Regions from separate parts of the Cryobacterium sp. TMT2-17-1 genome, predicted to be linked through region 2. Evidence: predicted binding sites of a transcription regulator. Region 2 holds the regulator's gene; the other holds the start of a gene.
The links. The regulator HrcA, encoded in region 2, represses chaperone genes, less so after heat shock. The targets are predictions, from matches to a motif close to TTNGCACTCGNNNNNNNCGAGTGCNAA.
Positions count from the first base shown of each region.

Region 1: groES (co-chaperone GroES) is a predicted target of HrcA. The motif match lies at 4,838-4,864, and genes of this name have one in related genera.

Region 1 covers NZ_SOGC01000032.1:9,985-18,709, reverse strand. Annotated here, with positions in the region: gene tsaB (tRNA (adenosine(37)-N6)-threonylcarbamoyltransferase complex dimerization subunit type 1 TsaB) at 1-366, shown strand, start outside; gene rimI (ribosomal protein S18-alanine N-acetyltransferase) at 366-878, shown strand; gene tsaD (tRNA (adenosine(37)-N6)-threonylcarbamoyltransferase complex transferase subunit TsaD) at 875-1,987, shown strand; gene E3O47_RS08495 (DUF4190 domain-containing protein) at 2,127-2,495, shown strand; gene E3O47_RS08490 (DUF4190 domain-containing protein) at 2,593-3,156, shown strand; gene E3O47_RS08485 (DUF4190 domain-containing protein) at 3,176-3,586, shown strand; gene E3O47_RS08480 (methyltransferase domain-containing protein) at 3,612-4,811, opposite strand; gene groES (co-chaperone GroES) at 4,939-5,235, shown strand; gene rarD (EamA family transporter RarD) at 5,307-6,266, shown strand; gene E3O47_RS08465 (ABC transporter substrate-binding protein) at 6,313-7,044, shown strand; gene E3O47_RS08460 (ABC transporter substrate-binding protein) at 7,170-8,465, shown strand; gene E3O47_RS08455 (ABC transporter ATP-binding protein) at 8,685-8,725, opposite strand, start outside.
Region 2 covers NZ_SOGC01000009.1:27,123-35,847, reverse strand. Annotated here, with positions in the region: gene lepA (translation elongation factor 4) at 282-2,129, shown strand; gene E3O47_RS01565 (DUF1990 domain-containing protein) at 2,134-2,781, shown strand; gene hemW (radical SAM family heme chaperone HemW) at 2,786-4,012, shown strand; gene E3O47_RS01555 (DUF4870 domain-containing protein) at 4,015-4,392, opposite strand; gene E3O47_RS01550 (DUF4870 domain-containing protein) at 4,429-4,875, opposite strand; gene hrcA (heat-inducible transcriptional repressor HrcA) at 5,043-6,080, shown strand; gene dnaJ (molecular chaperone DnaJ) at 6,147-7,265, shown strand; gene E3O47_RS01535 (16S rRNA (uracil(1498)-N(3))-methyltransferase) at 7,272-8,012, shown strand; gene E3O47_RS01530 (HIT domain-containing protein) at 8,035-8,412, shown strand; gene E3O47_RS01525 (PhoH family protein) at 8,462-8,725, shown strand, end outside.

The sequences.
Region 1 (8,725 bases), on a different contig from region 2:
GTGCCCGTCGTCAGCCACGATGCGCTCGCCTTCGGCCGCTACCAGGCCGGCCACACCGGCTCGCTCGTCGTCGTCACCGACGCCCGTCGCCGCGAGGTGAACTGGTCCGTGTATAGCGGGGCGGATGCCGTGGGTCTCCCGATCCGGGTCGACGGTCCTGGTGTGGCCCAGCCAGCCGTGCTGCGGGAGCCCGGCTGGGCGCACGCTGAGGTGCCCCGCTTCGACGCGGTCGCCGTGTCCGCCGGGGAGCTGGGGCAGGTTGCCGAGCTGATGTGGGCCCACCAGCGCCCGTTCGCCGCCGACACGGCGCTCTACCTGCGCTCGCCGGATGTCACCGTGTCCAACGGCCCGAAACGGGTGAGTTGATGATGTGGCAGCTGCGGCGCGCCCGAGCCGCCGATGTGGACGCCATCATGGCGCTCGAGACCCGTATCTTCGTCAACGACGCGTGGTCCGCCGAGGCGATGGCCCAGGACGTGGTCAACCCGAACTGCTACTACCTGGTGGCCTTCCCCCCCGATGAGCCCGACCGGATCGAGGGCTACGCCGGGCTGCAGGCCCTGCAGGGAGCGCGCGAGGGCGACATTCAGACCATCGCGGTCACCCAAGAGACCCGCGGCCACGGCCTCGGCCGAACCCTGATGCTCAGCCTGATCGCCGAGGCCCGGAAGCGGGGCGTGCGCGAGGTGTTCCTCGAGGTGCGCGCCGACAACCCGCCGGCCCAGGAACTCTACCGCCGACTCGGCTTCGAGGAGTTGGGCATCCGCCCTGGCTACTACCAGCCCGACAACGTCGACGCGATCGTGATGCGACTGCACGTGCCTGACGCCGAGATGCAGATGACACCGGCAGAGGCCGCACTGGAGGCCACCGAATGACCGCCCTGAACGCGCAGACCACCCTGAACGCGATGACCGCGCAGAACCGCGCCAACCCGCTCGTGCTCGGCATCGAGACCTCCTGCGACGAGACCGGAATCGGAATCGTGCGCGGAACCACCCTGCTCTCCAACACGATCGCGTCGTCGATGGACGAACACGCCCGCTACGGCGGAGTCGTGCCGGAGGTGGCCGCGCGCGCACACCTTGAGGAGCTCGTTCCGGCGATCCGGGCGGCCGCGCTGGAGGCCGGCATCCGTTTGGAGGACATCGATGCGGTGGCCGTGACCTGCGGCCCCGGTCTGGCCGGCGCGCTCATGGTCGGGGTCGGCGCGGCCAAGGCACTAGCCATCTCGCTCGGCAAACCGATCTACGCGGTCAACCACCTCGTCGGTCACGTCGGGGCCGATGTGCTTCGACTCGGCGCAGACGACTCCACGAAGCCGCTGGAATACCCCACCGTTGCGCTTCTCGTCAGCGGCGGTCACACCTCACTGCTGCTGGTGCGCGATCTGGTCTCCGACGTCGAACTGCTCGGCGAGACCATCGACGACGCGGCCGGCGAGGCCTTCGACAAGGTGGCCCGCCTGCTCGGCCTGCCCTACCCGGGCGGACCCCAGATCGACCGGGCCGCGCGGGAAGGCAATCCCGCGGCCATCCGTTTCCCCCGCGGTCTCAGCCAGACCAAGGACATGGCGAAACACCGGTACGACTTCTCGTTCTCCGGGCTCAAGACCTCGGTCGCGCGCTGGGTCGAGCAGAGACGCGACGCGGATGAGTCGGTGCCGCTGGCCGACGTGGCCGCCAGTTTCCGAGAGGCGGTCGTCGACATCCTCCTGACCAAGTCAGTCGCGGCCTGCGTCGACCTCGGTGTGCCGAGGCTCCTGCTCGGGGGCGGCGTGATCGCCAACGCCCGGCTGCGTCAGGTGGCCCAGGAGCGCACGGATGCCGCCGGCATCGCCCTGCGCATCCCGCCTCTATCGCTCTGCACCGACAACGGCGCCATGATCGCCGCCCTCGGGGCGCAGCTGATCATGGCCGGGCATGCGCCTTCGTCACTGGAGTTCGGGGCGGACTCCACCCTTCCGGTCTCCGAGATCCAGGTCTGAAACCCCCTCCCACCGGTATTTCGCCACCGGACGGGTATTCTAGCTTCGGCAGGCGACGTTTGTTCGTGCGATCAACACCTTGTCCGGCTGGGAGCCAGATTGGCAGCCCAGATGCACCATTCCCGAAGGAGCAATCGACATGACCGATCCCAACGAGCCGCCGGTTAACCCGCCCATGTTCCAGCCGCCGGCGGCGCAGGCCGCTCCGGCCTACGCCCAGCCGGGCTACCCTCAGCCCTACGCGCCGCAGGGCCCATCCGAGAAGTACAACGTGCTGTCCATTGTGTCGCTCGTGACCTCGGTGCTCGGGATCTCCCTGGTCGGCATCATCACCGGCCACATCGGTCTGAGCCAGATCGGGAAGACCGGAGAAAAGGGACGGGGACTCGCGATTGCCGGCCTCATTGTCGGCTACGCCGGCCTGGCGGCTCAGCTCCTGGCCGTCGTCCTGCTGATCCCGTTGATGATCGCGATCGCGAACGACCCGACCCTGCTCAATACCTACTGACCCGGTGGCCACGGGCAGAAACCCTGCGCGTCGATGACCCGTGACCCGATATGCAATTAGCGACGCCACCCCGTTGTCCGGAAAGGAATGAATTCGCATGAGCGATTCCAACAACCCCAGCAACTCTGACGTGCCCCGCGTGCCTGACGTGCCCCAGGTGCCCGGCGTGCCGGAGGTGCCTGACGTGCCGCAGGTCCCCGATATCCCGCGCGACGAGCAGGGGGCGTCCGCCGCCCCGCCGGCGTACAACGGCCCGACCCCGTCGGCCTCCGTCCCGCCCGCCTACGGCGCCGCGACCCCGCCGCCCGGCTACGGCACCCCGGCGATGACCCAGGCGCCTGCCCATGGCGACGCGTATTCGTCGCCCTTCGGTGCGGTCGCCGCGAAGCAGCCGATTTTCAGCATCTTGGCGCTGGTCGCCGGCGTTATCGGCGTGCTCGGCTCGCCGATCGTGTTCCTCCCGATTGTGGGTGGCATCCTCGGACTGTTCATCCCCGCCGCCGCGGTCGTCCTGGGCTTCCTCGGTAAGTCGAAGGAGCCGCAGGCGAGGGGCTTCTGGCTGACCGGGCTGATCACGGGGTTCATCGGCGTCGGTCTGGCACTGGTCAGTATCGTGATCTGGTCTGTCTTCTTCGCCACCATCCCCAACTCGTCGTACTGAGCGGAAGATAGCAGCGGGGATGGTTGGGGAGGAACGGGACTGGTCCCGCAACGATGACTTCCGGGTCGACCTCACCCGGCCTCCGGCGCCCGCTCCGGGGGAGCTGGACTACGCGTCGACCATCACAGCCCCTACCGAATGGGTGCCGTACGTCTACACCGACAGCGAGCTGACCGCGCAGGCAGGCCAGGGCGGGCTGTCCATCGCATCGCTCGTCTTCGGGCTGCTGGGGCTGCTGATCGCGGTCTTCGGCGTCTGGGGTGCGGCGCTCTCCCTGGCCGCGGTCGTGCTGGCCGTGATGGCCCGCGTGACCGAGCGCCGTGCCGGCACCGCGTGGGCCTACGGGCTGTGGACCGGGCTGGCCGGGCTGGTCCTCGCGGTCGGGTGGGTGTCGATCGTCACACAGGTGCTGACGGTCGTGCCCGGCTGAGCCATGCTGTCCTTCGCCGCTGGCCTCAGTCGAGTGGCGGAATCCGCTCCACCAGCAGAGCCACCCGGTGGCCGGCGGCCCGGGTGAGCACGAGCGTCGCCGACTCGGGGCCCTTGAGCTTCAGTCGGGTGCGCAGGGTGGCCGGGTCGACGTCCACGCCGCGTTTCTTGATCTCGAGAGTGCCGATGCGGCGTTCTTGTAGGCCCAGCCGCAGCTTCTTCTCGTCGACCGGCAGCACCTCGAGCACCCGGAATGCGGTGGCGAAGGGCGTGCGTTGCAGGGTCTCGGAGGTGAAATACGCGATCCCCTCGCTCAGCATCGACGCGTCGAGCGACCGGGCCAGGTCCCCGATCAGACGGGCACGGATGATCGCGCCGTCCGGCTCGTACAGGTAGTCGCCCAGCACTCCCACCGGGGCATCCGTGCTGTCGTGGGGCGCGGTCAGTTCGTGGATCCCGGTCCGGCCGAGCAGCAGGGCGGAGCGACGGATGCCGGCGCGCGCCAGTGCTCCGAACCACAGCCCCATCTCCACGAGCTTGCCGTCCACGGAGACCCACTGCGACTCGGCTTCCGCGGGGATCAGCTCGCGGTCGTGGCCCGGCCCGAGCTTGACGCCGACGGGCATCCGCTCACTGAGACCGAAGACAAAATCGAGGTGCGGGGAGTAGTCCTCCGGCCGGGTCAGGCGCGAGGTGTTGGAGTGCCCGGCGGTGCGCCGGGCCGGGTCGAGCCAGGCGGCGTCGAAGCCGGCCAGGTCGACGTCTTCCGCGGACGAGTGCAGAACGCTCGCGTTCTCGAACGGAGCCAGGTTGTAGCTGGCGACGGTCGCGGTCACCTCGTCGGCGTCCACCCCCGTCACCGTGAGGTCCATGGCGGCCAGGGCCATGGCGTCGCCTCCGATGCCGCAGCCGAGGTCGACGACCCGGTTCAGGGACGCGCCCGCGAAGCGGCCGGCGTGCAGCGCCGCCACCCGCAGCCGGGTGGCCTGCTCGAGGCCGGCCTCCGTAAACAGCATGCGGCCGGCGAACTCGCCGAACTTGGGCACGGCCCTGGCTCGGAGCCGGGACTGGCTGAGCACCGCGGTGACCAGCTCGGGGCTGTGTCCGGCCTTGCGCAGTTCGCTCACCACCCGCACGACGTCGGCGGCCGCGTCGTACGGCGGCAACGAGTCCAGCAGGCGCAAACCGCCCGGCGATAACAGCTCGACGAGCTCTGAGCGTTCCATCGTGTAAACCTATCAACACGACGCATCTGGCACTCACGTTGCGTGAGTGCCAGATGCGCCCTAAACTCGTCTTGGCACTCTCGCTGTGAGTCTGCTAACTATGTCTTAGCTAAGAAAGAGGTCAACCGTGTCGGTCTCCATCAAGCCGCTCGAGGATCGCATCGTCATCAAGCAGGTCGACGCAGAGCAGACCACCGCATCAGGTCTGGTCATTCCTGACACCGCCAAGGAAAAGCCCCAGGAGGGCGAAGTTGTCGCAGTCGGCCCCGGCCGCATTGACGACAACGGCAACCGCATTCCACTCGACGTCGCCGTCGGCGACAAGGTGATCTACTCCAAGTACGGTGGAACCGAAGTCAAGTTCGGTGGTGAGGACCTCCTCGTCCTGTCGGCCCGCGACGTGCTCGCAGTCGTCGTTCGCTAGCCACACCCACGCAACGGTAGAATCCCGGATGGCCCTGGCCATCCGGGATTCGTCGTTAAGAAAGGTCCGCTGTGGCGCAAGACGCTCTTCCACCCGGGAAAATCCGCGCGGCCCGCCCGGCGCGGTCGGAGCAGAGCAAGGGACTGATCTACGCGGTCCTCGCCTACGCCCTCTGGGGCACGCTGCCGCTCTACTTTCTACTCCTCGCGCCCAGTGGTGCCTTCGAGATCGTGGCCTGGCGGGTTCTCTTCTCCCTGGTGTTCTGCGCACTGCTGATCACGGTCACGCGCAAGTGGAAGTCCTTCCTCGCGCTGCTGCGGAGGCCTCGCATCGTGTTCACCATGGGTCTGGCCGGCCTGCTGATCTTCGTCAACTGGCAGACCTACGTCTTCGCCGCCCTCAGCGGCCACGTGGTCGAGGCAGCCCTCGGCTACTTCATCAACCCGATCGTGACCGTGTTCCTCGGCGTCATTCTGCTGCGCGAGAGGCTGCGCCTGCTGCAGTGGGTGGCCGTGGGAATCAGCCTCGGGGCCGTCGTCGTGCTCACCGTCGGCTACGGCTCGCTGCCGTGGGTGTCGCTCATCCTCGCGTTCTCGTTCGGATTCTACGGATTGATCAAGAAAAGGGTCGGCCGCGACGTCGATGCCGTCGCCGGACTCACCCTCGAAACGGTCTGGCTCGCACCCATCGCCGTGGTGCAGCTGATCGTGGTGGCCTCTGTCTCCGGTCTCACCTTCGGAAGCGTGTCCATCTGGCATACCGTGGGGCTGCTGGCAGCAGGTGTTGTGACCGCTGTGCCGCTGTTGTTCTTCGCCGCCGCGGCCCGGCGCCTGCCTCTGACATACATGGGTCTGATCCAGTACTTCGCTCCGATCCTGCAGTTCCTGGTCGGCGTCTTCGTGCTGCTCGAGCCCATGCCGCCCGAGCGCTGGGTCGGTTTCGCACTGGTCTGGGTGGCGCTGGTCGTTCTCACGACCGACATGGTCCTCACCGGACGCGCGCCCCGGCGTGCGTCCCTTGAACCGGTCTGAGCCCCGCTACGCTCGGGGACGCACCTCGTATGTGAAAGGACACCGGATGCGCACTGCGTCGACTTCCCTGCCCGTCATCCTCGTCGGGGCGCTGGCCTGCGTGCTCCTGCTGTCCGGATGTAGGGCTGAGGTCGCGCCGCCCTCAGTCGAGCCCGCTGCCGCCGCGTCCGTCGTGGTGGCTCCGTCCGGTGACGGGACCGTGCGCCTCGGAACTCTGTTCCCCATGACGGGCCCGGCGGCGGCCAGTGGTGCGGCACAGGTGGCCGGCTCCGAACTGGCCGCCCGGGAGATCACCGAGCAGGGCCGAATTCTCGGGGCTCCGATCGAGATCATCCACCGCGACTCCGCCGTCGACCCGGCGACGTCGCTGACCGACTTGTTGGCTCGTGGCGTCGACGTCGTGCTGTGGGACGCCACCGTTCCGATGCCGGGCGATCTGGCGGCCGCCGTCGCGGCGGCGCCGGTGGTACTGCTGTGGCTCGGCGACTTCGCGAACGGAGGCACGCCGCTGGCCGCCAGTGACGGCTTCGCAGCGCGCCTGCGCACCCTCGATCCAGGGCTGGTCGACACTGCCGGCGGCGGTGAAGCCTATGACGGAGTCGTCTTGAGCGCCCTGGCCGCAGCACGGGCCGGAGACGACGGTGCGGCGTCGATCAGGCCCGCTCTCGACCAGGTCAGTACCGGGGCGTTCGCCTGCGCATCCTGGGGAGAATGTGCGGCCGCGCTGGCCGATGCGCAACAGATCGCTTATCAGGGCGTCACCGGCCGCCGATCGTAACGATTTGGTCTGCGTTACACGGATGTAACCCGGTTGCCTTGTTTCGCGCGATTCCTGTCAATAATGTGACAGAACGGCAGTCAATCGACCGCTGTCATTTCTCATTCCTAGTCCCAAGGAGCAACATGAGCGTATTCGCGAAGGCCTCGGCCTCCCGCTCAGTTCGGGCAGTCGTCACTGGAGTCGCCTTGGTCGGCGTCAGTGCACTTCTGCTCACCGGCTGCAGCAGCAACACCACTGAGCCGGCTGCATCGGAAGCCCCCGCCGCGAGCGGAGACGCCCAGGCCATCACGGCCGGCGACCGTGACCTGACCCTGAAGGTCGGCACCATCCTTCCCCAGAGTGGCGCCCTGGCCTTCCTCGGCCCGCCCGAAGAAGCCGGCGTCGCCCTGGCCGTCAAGGACATCAACGACGCGAACCTCGGATTGACCGTTGAGGCCATCTTCCGTGACTCCGGCGACACCACGACGGACACCGCGACCGGTTCGGTGACCGACCTTCTCTCGCAGAAGGTTTCCGCCATCATCGGCGCGGCATCCTCCGGCGTCTCCAAGACCGTGATCGACCAGATCACCGGCGCGGGCGTCGTGCAGTTCTCCCCGGCCAACACCTCGGCGGACTTCACGAAGTACGCCGACAAGGACCTCTACTGGCGCACCGCCCCGTCCGACCTGCTGCAGGGTGAAGTCCTGGGCACCCAGATCGCCGACGACGGCAACAGCACCCTCGGCCTGATCGTGCTCAACGACTCTTACGGCACCGGCCTGGCCGAGTCCACGACGACCGCCTTCGAGGCTGCGGGCGGCGAGGTTGTCGCCACGTCCCTGTTCAACGAGGGTGACTCCAACTTCGCCGCTCAGATCTCCGAAGTGACCGCCGCCAACCCCGACGCGATTGCCCTGATCACGTTCGACCAGGCCAAGGTCATCACCCCCGCACTGGTCGGCTCCGGCTTCCCCGGTGGCAACCTGTACTTCGTGGACGGCAACCTGTCCGACTACAGCAAGGACTTCGACGCCGGCATCATCACCGGTGCCAAGGGCACGCTGCCCGGCCTCGACGTAGGAACCCTCGGCGACTTCACCGATCGTCTCAAGGAGATCGACCCCACCCTGACCGACTTCAGCTACGCGGCAGAATCTTACGACGCCGTCATGCTCGTCGCGCTGGCCGCCTACGCGGCCAACGACGTCTCAGGTGAGGCCATCTCCAAGCACCTCCGCCAGGTCTCTGGGGGAACCGGCGACGGCACCACGGTCTCCGACTTCACCGCGGCGGCTAAAGCCCTCGCGGCCGGCGACCAGGTCGACTACGAGGGCTTCTCCGGCCCGGTCACGTTCGATGAGAACGGCGACCCGACCGAGGCAACCATCGGCGTCTACGAGTACCTCGAAGACAACACGTACAAGCGCATCAACTAGTCACGATTCGTCGCTGACCGGCATTCGATCTGGAAGGGCCCCGACTTCGGTCGGGGCCCTTCTTCGTGCGCCCGGTGACGGCCGTCACCCGGTGACGTCCCTCTCCCGGACACGATCGGCGTCACCGGACACGGAGCACCGGACACACGGAAGCGGCGCCCGAAGATCTCGGGCGCCGCTTCGTCGTGCGGGGCGTGCAGTCGGTGCTGGCGGCTCCGGCTAGTCGTCCTGGCCGAGGGTGCCGAGGTAGAGGCCGATCA
Region 2 (8,725 bases):
CGGGCGCTGCGTCTGTGGCCAACTCAGGACATCCGTCGCACGGGTGGCCGGGCCACCGCGGACCAGTGCGGAACCGGTGCGGATGTCCGGCCTCGCCCGGTCGGATCTCCTGAATTGGCCACACTACCCGCCGAAGAGCCACGGCAGTGGTTCACGGCAGTGGTTCACGGCAGTGGTTCGCTGCGAGCCGCCGGGCGCGGCCGTTCCCGCGCGCAAGCCTGGAACGATGCGCGGCAACGGCGAAACCGGGACCCAGCCACCTATGGGAGAATTGTCAGACCATGTCACCGAGACCCCTCACGGCGCTTGAACCGGCCGCCACCCCGCCCGAGTTCATCCGCAATTTCTGCATCATCGCCCACATCGACCACGGCAAGTCCACGTTGGCCGACCGGATGCTGCAGATCACCGGCGTCGTCGATGACCGTTCGATGCGCGCCCAATACCTTGACCGGATGGACATCGAGCGCGAGCGCGGCATCACCATCAAAAGCCAGGCCGTCCGTATGCCGTGGGAACTTGACGGGCAGACCTACGCCCTGAACATGATCGACACCCCCGGCCACGTGGACTTCACCTACGAGGTGTCTCGCAGCCTGGCCGCGTGCGAGGGAGCAATCCTCCTCGTCGACGCCGCCCAGGGGATCGAGGCGCAGACCCTTGCCAACCTCTACCTGGCGCTGGAGAACGACCTCACCATCATCCCGGTGCTGAACAAGATCGACCTGCCGGCTGCCGACCCCGACAAGTACGCGAAGGAGCTCGCCAGCCTGATCGGTGGCAGTCCCGACGACGTTCTCCGGGTTTCCGGCAAGACCGGTGTCGGCGTCGCCGAACTCCTCGACCGTGCCACCCGCCTCATCCCGGCCCCGGTCGGCGACCCGGCCGCCCCGGCCCGCGCGATGATCTTCGACTCGGTCTACGACAGCTACCGTGGCGTCGTCACCTATGTGCGCATGATCGACGGCAAGCTGGGCCCGCGCGAGAAGATCCAGATGATGTCGACCCGTGCCACGCACGAGATTCTCGAGATCGGCGTCACCTCGCCCGAGCCCACCACCAGCAAGGGCCTCGGCGTCGGCGAGGTCGGCTACCTGATCACGGGCGTGAAGGATGTGCGCCAGTCGAAGGTCGGCGACACGGTGACCACCGCGCTCCGCCCCGCCACCGTCGCCCTTCCGGGCTACACCGAGCCGAAGCCCATGGTCTTCTCGGGCCTCTACCCGATCGACGGCAGCGACTACCCGGCCCTCCGGGAGGCCCTCGACAAGCTCAAACTCTCCGACGCGTCCCTCGTGTACGAGCCCGAGACATCCGTCGCCCTCGGTTTCGGTTTCCGCTGTGGTTTCCTCGGGCTGCTGCACCTGGAAATCATCACCGAGCGGCTCGACCGGGAGTTCGGCCTCGACCTGATCACCACGGCGCCCAGTGTGATCTACGAGGTCACCACCGACGACAAGAAGTCTGTCACGGTCACCAACCCGAGCGAGTTCCCGAACGGGAAGATCGCCAAGGTCGAGGAGCCGATCGTGAAGGCGGCCATCCTCGCACCCAAGGACTACGTCGGCGTGATCATGGAACTCTGCCAGAGCCGCCGCGGCACCCTGCTCGGCATGGACTACCTCGGCGAGGACCGGGTCGAGATCCGCTACACGATGCCGCTCGGTGAGATCGTGTTCGACTTCTTCGACAATCTCAAGAGCCGCACCGCCGGCTACGGCTCGCTCGACTACGAACCCATCGGCTCTCAGGAGGCCGACCTGGTCAAGGTCGACATCCTGCTGCAGGGCGAACAGGTCGACGCGTTCAGCGCGATTGTGCACCGCGACAAGGCCTACGACTACGGCGTGCTGATGACGGGAAGGCTGCGCAAGCTCATCCCGCGCCAGCAGTTCGACGTGCCCATCCAGGCCGCGATCGGCGCCCGCATCATCGCCCGCGAGTCCATCAGTGCCATCCGCAAGGATGTTCTCGCCAAGTGCTACGGCGGCGACATCTCCCGCAAGCGCAAGCTGCTGGAGAAGCAGAAGGAGGGCAAGAAGCGCATGAAGATGGTCGGCCGGGTCGAGGTTCCCCAGGAGGCGTTCATCGCCGCCCTGTCCGGTGACGAGCCCCCGAAGAAGAAGTAGACGGATGCGCCGCGCCACCTTCACCGATACCGCCGTCACCTACGCGTCCATCGGCGGCACCCTCGCCCCGGACCTGCTCCGGTTCCCACCCAAGGGCTACCGGCCCCTCGAGCGCACCGTGCGCCTTGGCAGCGGTGAGGAGCGCTTCCAGCTGGCCTCGAAGTCGCTGATGACCTGGGGCGTGCAGCGGGGGAGCGGAATGACCGTCACCGACCTGCTGGACGGCACCGGCCAGCAGTACACGGGACTCGTCTTCGACGCCGACGGCCAGGCCGCCCGCGACCAGAAGCCCGAGCCGGACGAGGCCGTCTTCGCCGAGGACGGCACGCCCTACATCGTCAACGGCATGTCCGCGCACCTCACGAGCAAGTTAGGCCCCTTCACCATCGACGCCCCCGTGCGCGTGGTCTACGTGATCGATGAACCCGACCGCCTCGGCTTCGCATACGGCACCATGGCCGGGCACCCGGCCAGCGGCGAGGAATCGTTCATCGTCGACAGACGCGAGGACGACTCGGTCTGGCTGACCATCCGCGCCTTCTCCCGCCCCGGCAACTGGTTCTACCGGCTGGGCTGGCCGTTCGTGCGGCGGCAACAGGCCAAAATCACCGCTCGGTACCTACGCGCGCTGCATCCGATCGGCGCGGTCTAACCGCATGGGCAGTGCCCTTCCCCTCGGCGACCCCGCACCCAGCGACGGACTGCTGCCGGCCTCGGCCGCCGTGGGAGCAGCCCAGCGCGATTTCGGCGTCTACCTGCACGTGCCGTTCTGCCGGGTCCGCTGCGGCTACTGCGACTTCAACACCTATACCGCCACCGAGTTGCGGGGCGCGAGCCAGCATGACTATGCCGGCCAGGCGATCACCGAGGTCCAGTCGGCCGGCCGGATCCTGACTCAGTCGGGCGTGCCGGCCCGCCAGGCGGCGACCGTCTTCTTCGGCGGCGGCACCCCCACCCTGCTCCCGGCCGACGACCTGGTGCGGATGCTGGAGGCCGTGCGCTCCACCTGGGGGATCGCACCCGGCGCCGAGGTGACCACCGAGGCGAACCCCGACTCCGTCGACGCCGCCTACCTCGGCCGCCTCGCCGAGTCCGGCTTCACCCGGGTATCCTTCGGCATGCAGTCCGCGGTACCGAGCGTGCTGGCCACCCTCGAGCGCACCCACGACCCCGAGCGGGTGCCGCTTGTGGTGCAGTGGGCGCGCGAGGCCGGCCTCGACGTGTCCCTCGACCTGATCTACGGCACACCGGGGGAGACCCTCGTCGATTGGCGCACCAGCCTCGAGCACGCCATCCGGCAGGCTCCCACCCACGTCAGCGCCTACTCGCTTATCGTCGAGGAGGGCACCAAGCTGGCCCGCCAGATCAAGCGCGGCGAACTGGCCCCTGTCGATGACGACGTTCAGGCCGAGTTCTATGAGCTGGCCGACGACCTACTGTCCTCGGCAGGCTACGGCTGGTATGAGGTCAGCAACTGGGCGACGGATGACGCGCACCGCTCGCGCCACAACCTCGCCTACTGGCGCAGCCAGGACTGGTGGGGTGTGGGGCCCGGAGCCCACAGCCACATCGGTGGGGTGCGCTGGTGGAACGTCAAGCATCCGTCGGCCTACGGCGATCGGATTCGCGCCGGCGACTCACCGGCCGCCGGGCGGGAGACCCTCGATGCGGCCACTCAGGAGGTGGAGCGGGTGCTCTTGCTCACCCGAATCCGCGAGGGTATCCCCATCGACTCGCTCAGCCCGCTCAGGCGCCACGAGGTGGCGGGACTCATCGCCGACGAACTCATCGACGCGAAAGCAGCCCTCTTCGGTTCGATCGAACTGACCCTCAGAGGACGCCTCCTGGCGGATGCCGTCGTGCGCCGCCTGCTTGCCGACTGAACTCAGTTCACGAACTTGATCGACAGCGGATACGTGTAGTACTCGCCCCGGTTTGCGGCCAAGGCGGCCATGATGCCGAACACGACCATCAGAACGGAGGCAGCGAGGAGAACGAGGTAGCCGACGAGGATGATCGTCAGGACGCCGCCGACCGCGTAGGCGATCAGGAGCGTGAGCTGGAAGTTCAGTGCGGTCGCGGTGTGTGCCCGGATGAACGGGCCGCGGTCCTTGAGCACGATGTAGCCGATCAGGGCCGGCACGAAATAGAACAGAATGCCGCCGACGTGCACGAGGGTGGCCCACAGTTTCTCGTCGGCCGGGTTCATCGGGGTGGGAGCCTGGTTCGGGTTGGGCGGCGGTGGTGGGGTGGAATTGGTCATTGGTGCTCCTTCTGAAGAAAAACCGAGTGCGCCGGGCTACTTGATCAGGCGCAGGGCGAACGGGTACCGGTAGTGGTTGCCGTCCTTCGCCTGGAGGTAGCCGAGCACCGAGAAGACAACACCGAGGATGTACAGCACCCAGGCGAGACCGCCGATGACGCCGCCGATGCCGAATGTGAGGAAGCCGATGACCGTTGCAAAAAAGTTGATCGCGAAGTAGCCGATCAGAAGCGTGATCTGAAAGTTGAGCGCTTCCTTCGCCTCGACGCTGGTCAGAGGTCCGCGGTCCTTGAAGAGCAGCCACAGCACCAGGGACGGCACGAACATGAGGATCCCGCCCAGATGTGCGAGGGACGCCCATTGGCGGTCATCCGCCTCCGTCAGGGGTGCCGACGGTCCCGGGGCGGCAGGCTGGTAGGGCGGTTGCGGCGGCCGTTGGCCCTGGTACGGATCATCGGGTCCGGGACCAGTGAAATTACTCATGATCATGCCTTTCAGTGCACCGGGGAAGAGGTGCTACATGCCTAAGTTACTGCGCCCCAACATTGGGGAGCAATGGGTAAGCCCAGCCGGTCGCGGTATGATTGGCAGTCACATACCGCGAGTGCCAATCGATGCTGCACTCGCGACGCTGGGAGGAGGCGAGCGCTATGGTGTCCGATCGCAGTCTCGAAGTCCTGCGTGTGATCGTTCAGGACTATGTAGCCTCCCGCGAACCCGTCGGTTCCAAATCTATCGTCGACCGGCATTCCTTCGGGGTCTCGGCGGCCACGATCCGCAACGACATGGCCCTGCTCGAAGAGGAAGAGTTGATCGCGGCTCCGCACACCTCGTCGGGCCGCATCCCCACCGATAAGGGCTACCGCCTGTTCGTCGACCATCTCGCCGATCTGCGCCCGCTCTCGGCGGCGCAGCGCCAAGCCATCGAGACGTTCCTCGGTCAGTCGGCCGACCTTGACGAGGTGCTGGCCCGCAGCGTGCGGCTGCTCTCGCAGCTCACCCATCAGGTCGCCCTGGTGCAGTATCCGTCGCTGTCCCGCGCGAAGGTGCGCCACATCGAACTGGTGCCCCTGTCCGAGACTCGCCTCCTGTCGGTTCTGATCACGGATGCCGGACGGGTCGAGCAACGCGTCGTCGACCTGCCCCGGCCCCTGGCTGAACCCGTTCTGATCGAACTGCGCACCCGGTTGAATTCTGCCCTGGTCGGGCTGGGCATGGGCGAGGCCGCCAGCACCCTTACCGGCAGCTCTCTCACCGCCGGCTCCGGCCTCGGCCCGATCGAGCAGCAGGAGGCGGTGGATCTGATCACCGGCACCCTGCGGGACCAGGTCGGCGCGAACAGGCAGGACCGGCTCGTGATGGCCGGCGCCGCCAACCTCGTGCGCACTGAGGAAGACTTCACCGGCAGCATTTTCCCGGTGCTCGAGGCCATCGAGGAACAGGTCGTGCTTCTGCGGCTGTTCGGCGAGATGGCCTCTGACCAGCACGGCGTGTCCGTCAGTATCGGCCGGGAGAATGCCCCGTTCGGTCTGGCCGAGACATCCGTGCTCACCAGCGGCTACTCCTCGCAGGGCGGCAACCTGGCGCGCCTCGGCGTACTCGGCCCCACTCGGATGGACTACTCGAACAACATGGCGGCCGTCCGTGCGGTCGCCCGCTACCTTTCACGCCTTCTCGGCGAGAATTGACCAGTTCCCCTCGGCCCAGAAGCCGGCGGAACACCACATTTCAGAACAGACCTAGGAGAGCCAGCTTTGGCTGACCATTACGAAGTACTCGGCGTTGCCCGCGACGCCTCGACCGACGAGATCAAGAAGGCCTACCGCAGGCTGGCCCGGCAGCTGCACCCCGACGTGAACCCGGGCGCGGATGCATCCGAGCGCTTCAAATCCGTCACGCACGCCTACGACGTGCTCAGCGACGTCAAGCAACGCGACAACTACGACCGTGGCGGCAACGGCCGCTCGGGCGGCGGCGGAGGCGCCGGTTTCGACGGCAACTTCGGCAACTTCGGCGACATTTTCGAGACCTTCTTCGGCGGCGGGGGATCCAGCCGCGGGCCTCGGTCGCGCCGAGAGCGCGGCCAGGATGCCCTGATCCGGGTCGACCTCGACCTCGATGAGATCATCTTCGGCACGCACCGGGAGCTTGAGGTCGACACGGCCATCATGTGCGCGACCTGCAGCGGCACGTGCTGCCAGCCGGGCACCGCGCCCGTCACCTGCGACATCTGCCACGGCACCGGCACCATCCAGCGCGCCGTGCGGTCGCTGCTCGGCAATGTCATGACGAGCAGCCCCTGCGGTTCCTGCCGCGGCTACGGCACGATCATCGCCACTCCCTGCGTCACCTGCCAGGGCCAGGGCCGCGTGCGAGCGCGTCGCACGGTCCCCGTCGACATCCCGGCGGGGGTCGACACGGGCCTGCGCCTGCAGATGCCTGGCAGCGGCGAGGCTGGTCCGGCCGGCGGTCCCAACGGCGACCTCTACCTTGAGATGAAGGTGCGCCACCACGACGTGTTCAGCCGTGACGGCGACGACCTGCTCTGCACCCTCGAGGTGCCGATGACGGATGCCATCCTCGGCAGATCCGCGACCGTCAAGGCGCTCGACGGCGACATCGAGGTCGAGCTCAGGCCGGGCACGCAGAGCGCCGAGATCATCACGGTCAAGGACCGCGGCGTAACCCGTCTGCGCGGGAACGGACGCGGCGACCTGAAGGTCGGCGTGCACGTGGTCACGCCGACCCGTCTCGACCACAAGGAGCGGGAGCTGATCGAGGCCTTTGCGGCCCGCCACAAGGCGCCGGTTCCTGCCCTCAGCGCCTTTCAGCAGGGACTTTTCGCCAAGCTGCGCGATCGGTTTCGCGGCTAGGCGTCGATGGCACACTTCTTCATCGATGAGGCGCTCCACGCCGCCGATTGCGTGCCGGGGGCGGTCGTCGGCATCGGCGGCGCCGAGGCCCGGCACGCGGTCACCGTCAGCCGGGTGCGCCCGGGCGAGCGCCTGCAGATCGGGAACGGGGCCGGGCTCATGCTCGCCGCCACCGTCGTTGACGCAGATGCGAGGCTGCTGACCCTGCGCGTCGAGACGGTGACCGTGACCGCGCTGCTGACGCCGCGCATCCGTCTGGTCCAGGCTCTCGCCAAGGGAGACCGGGACGAACTGGCTGTGCAGGCGGCCACGGAGCTCGGCATCGACGGGGTGATCCCGTGGGCCGCATCCCGCTCCGTGACGCGCTGGGAGGGAGCCAAAATCACGAAGGGCCGGGATCGCTGGTCCAGCATCGTGCGCGAGGCCTCGAAACAGTCGATTCGCGCGTGGCTGCCCACGGTCGGGGCACTGGCGAGCACCAAAATGCTCGCCGAGCTGGCCGGCACCACCCGGATGCTACTGCTGGAGCCCACCGCGAGCGAACGGCTGACCTCGCAGGCGGCGCCGACCGACGACCGGGATATCCTGCTCGTCGTCGGACCCGAGGGCGGCATCTCCCCGGCCGAGCTGACCCTGCTCGAGCAGGCAGGCGCCACCCGGGTGCGCCTGGGCGACAATGTGCTGCGCACCTCCACCGCCGGCCCGGCCGCCCTCTCCATCCTGAACGTGACGCTCGGCCGCTGGTAGCGCGTGAGCTTAAGATAGAGATATGTCTTCCACCGGCCAAGAACCGTCCATCTTCACTCGCATCGCCGCGCGCGAGGTCCCGGCGACCATCGTCGCCGAAACCGAACGGATCATCGCCTTCATCGACATCGCCCCGCAGGCGCCCGTGCATGTCGTCATCACGCCGAAAACATCCGAGTACAGCAACGTGGTCGAGCTCGCGGCCGGAGACCCCGGGCTGCTGACCGAACTCATCGAGGTGGCGGATGCTGTGGCGGCCCGGCTGTCCAACGGCCAGTTCCGGCTCGTGTTCAATACCGGCGCCAGCGTCGGGCAGACCGTTTTCCACGTCCACGCTCACCTGCTCGCCCCGCAGGCCGCCGGCGGAACCCTCGGGGAGGGAACGCTTGGTTTCCGGTGAGCCCGGGCCGGGCCAGGCCGAGGTGCACATCACGGTCGACGGCATTGCCATGGTGCGCCTGCTCGGCGCCGACGACCGTCTGCTCGCCGCCGTCGAGAAGGAACACCCCGGCGTCAGCGTGCACGTGCGCGGCAACGAGGTCACCCTGATCGGTGAGACCGAGCACGTCGAGGCGGCGCGTCGCCTGATCGAGGAGCTCCTGCTCATGGTGCGCGGCGGGCGTGACCTCGCCGAGTCCGAGGTGAGCACCTCCTCACGGATGCTCGACACGGACAGTTCCACGAGCCCTTCCGAACGTCTGGGCCCGGCTATC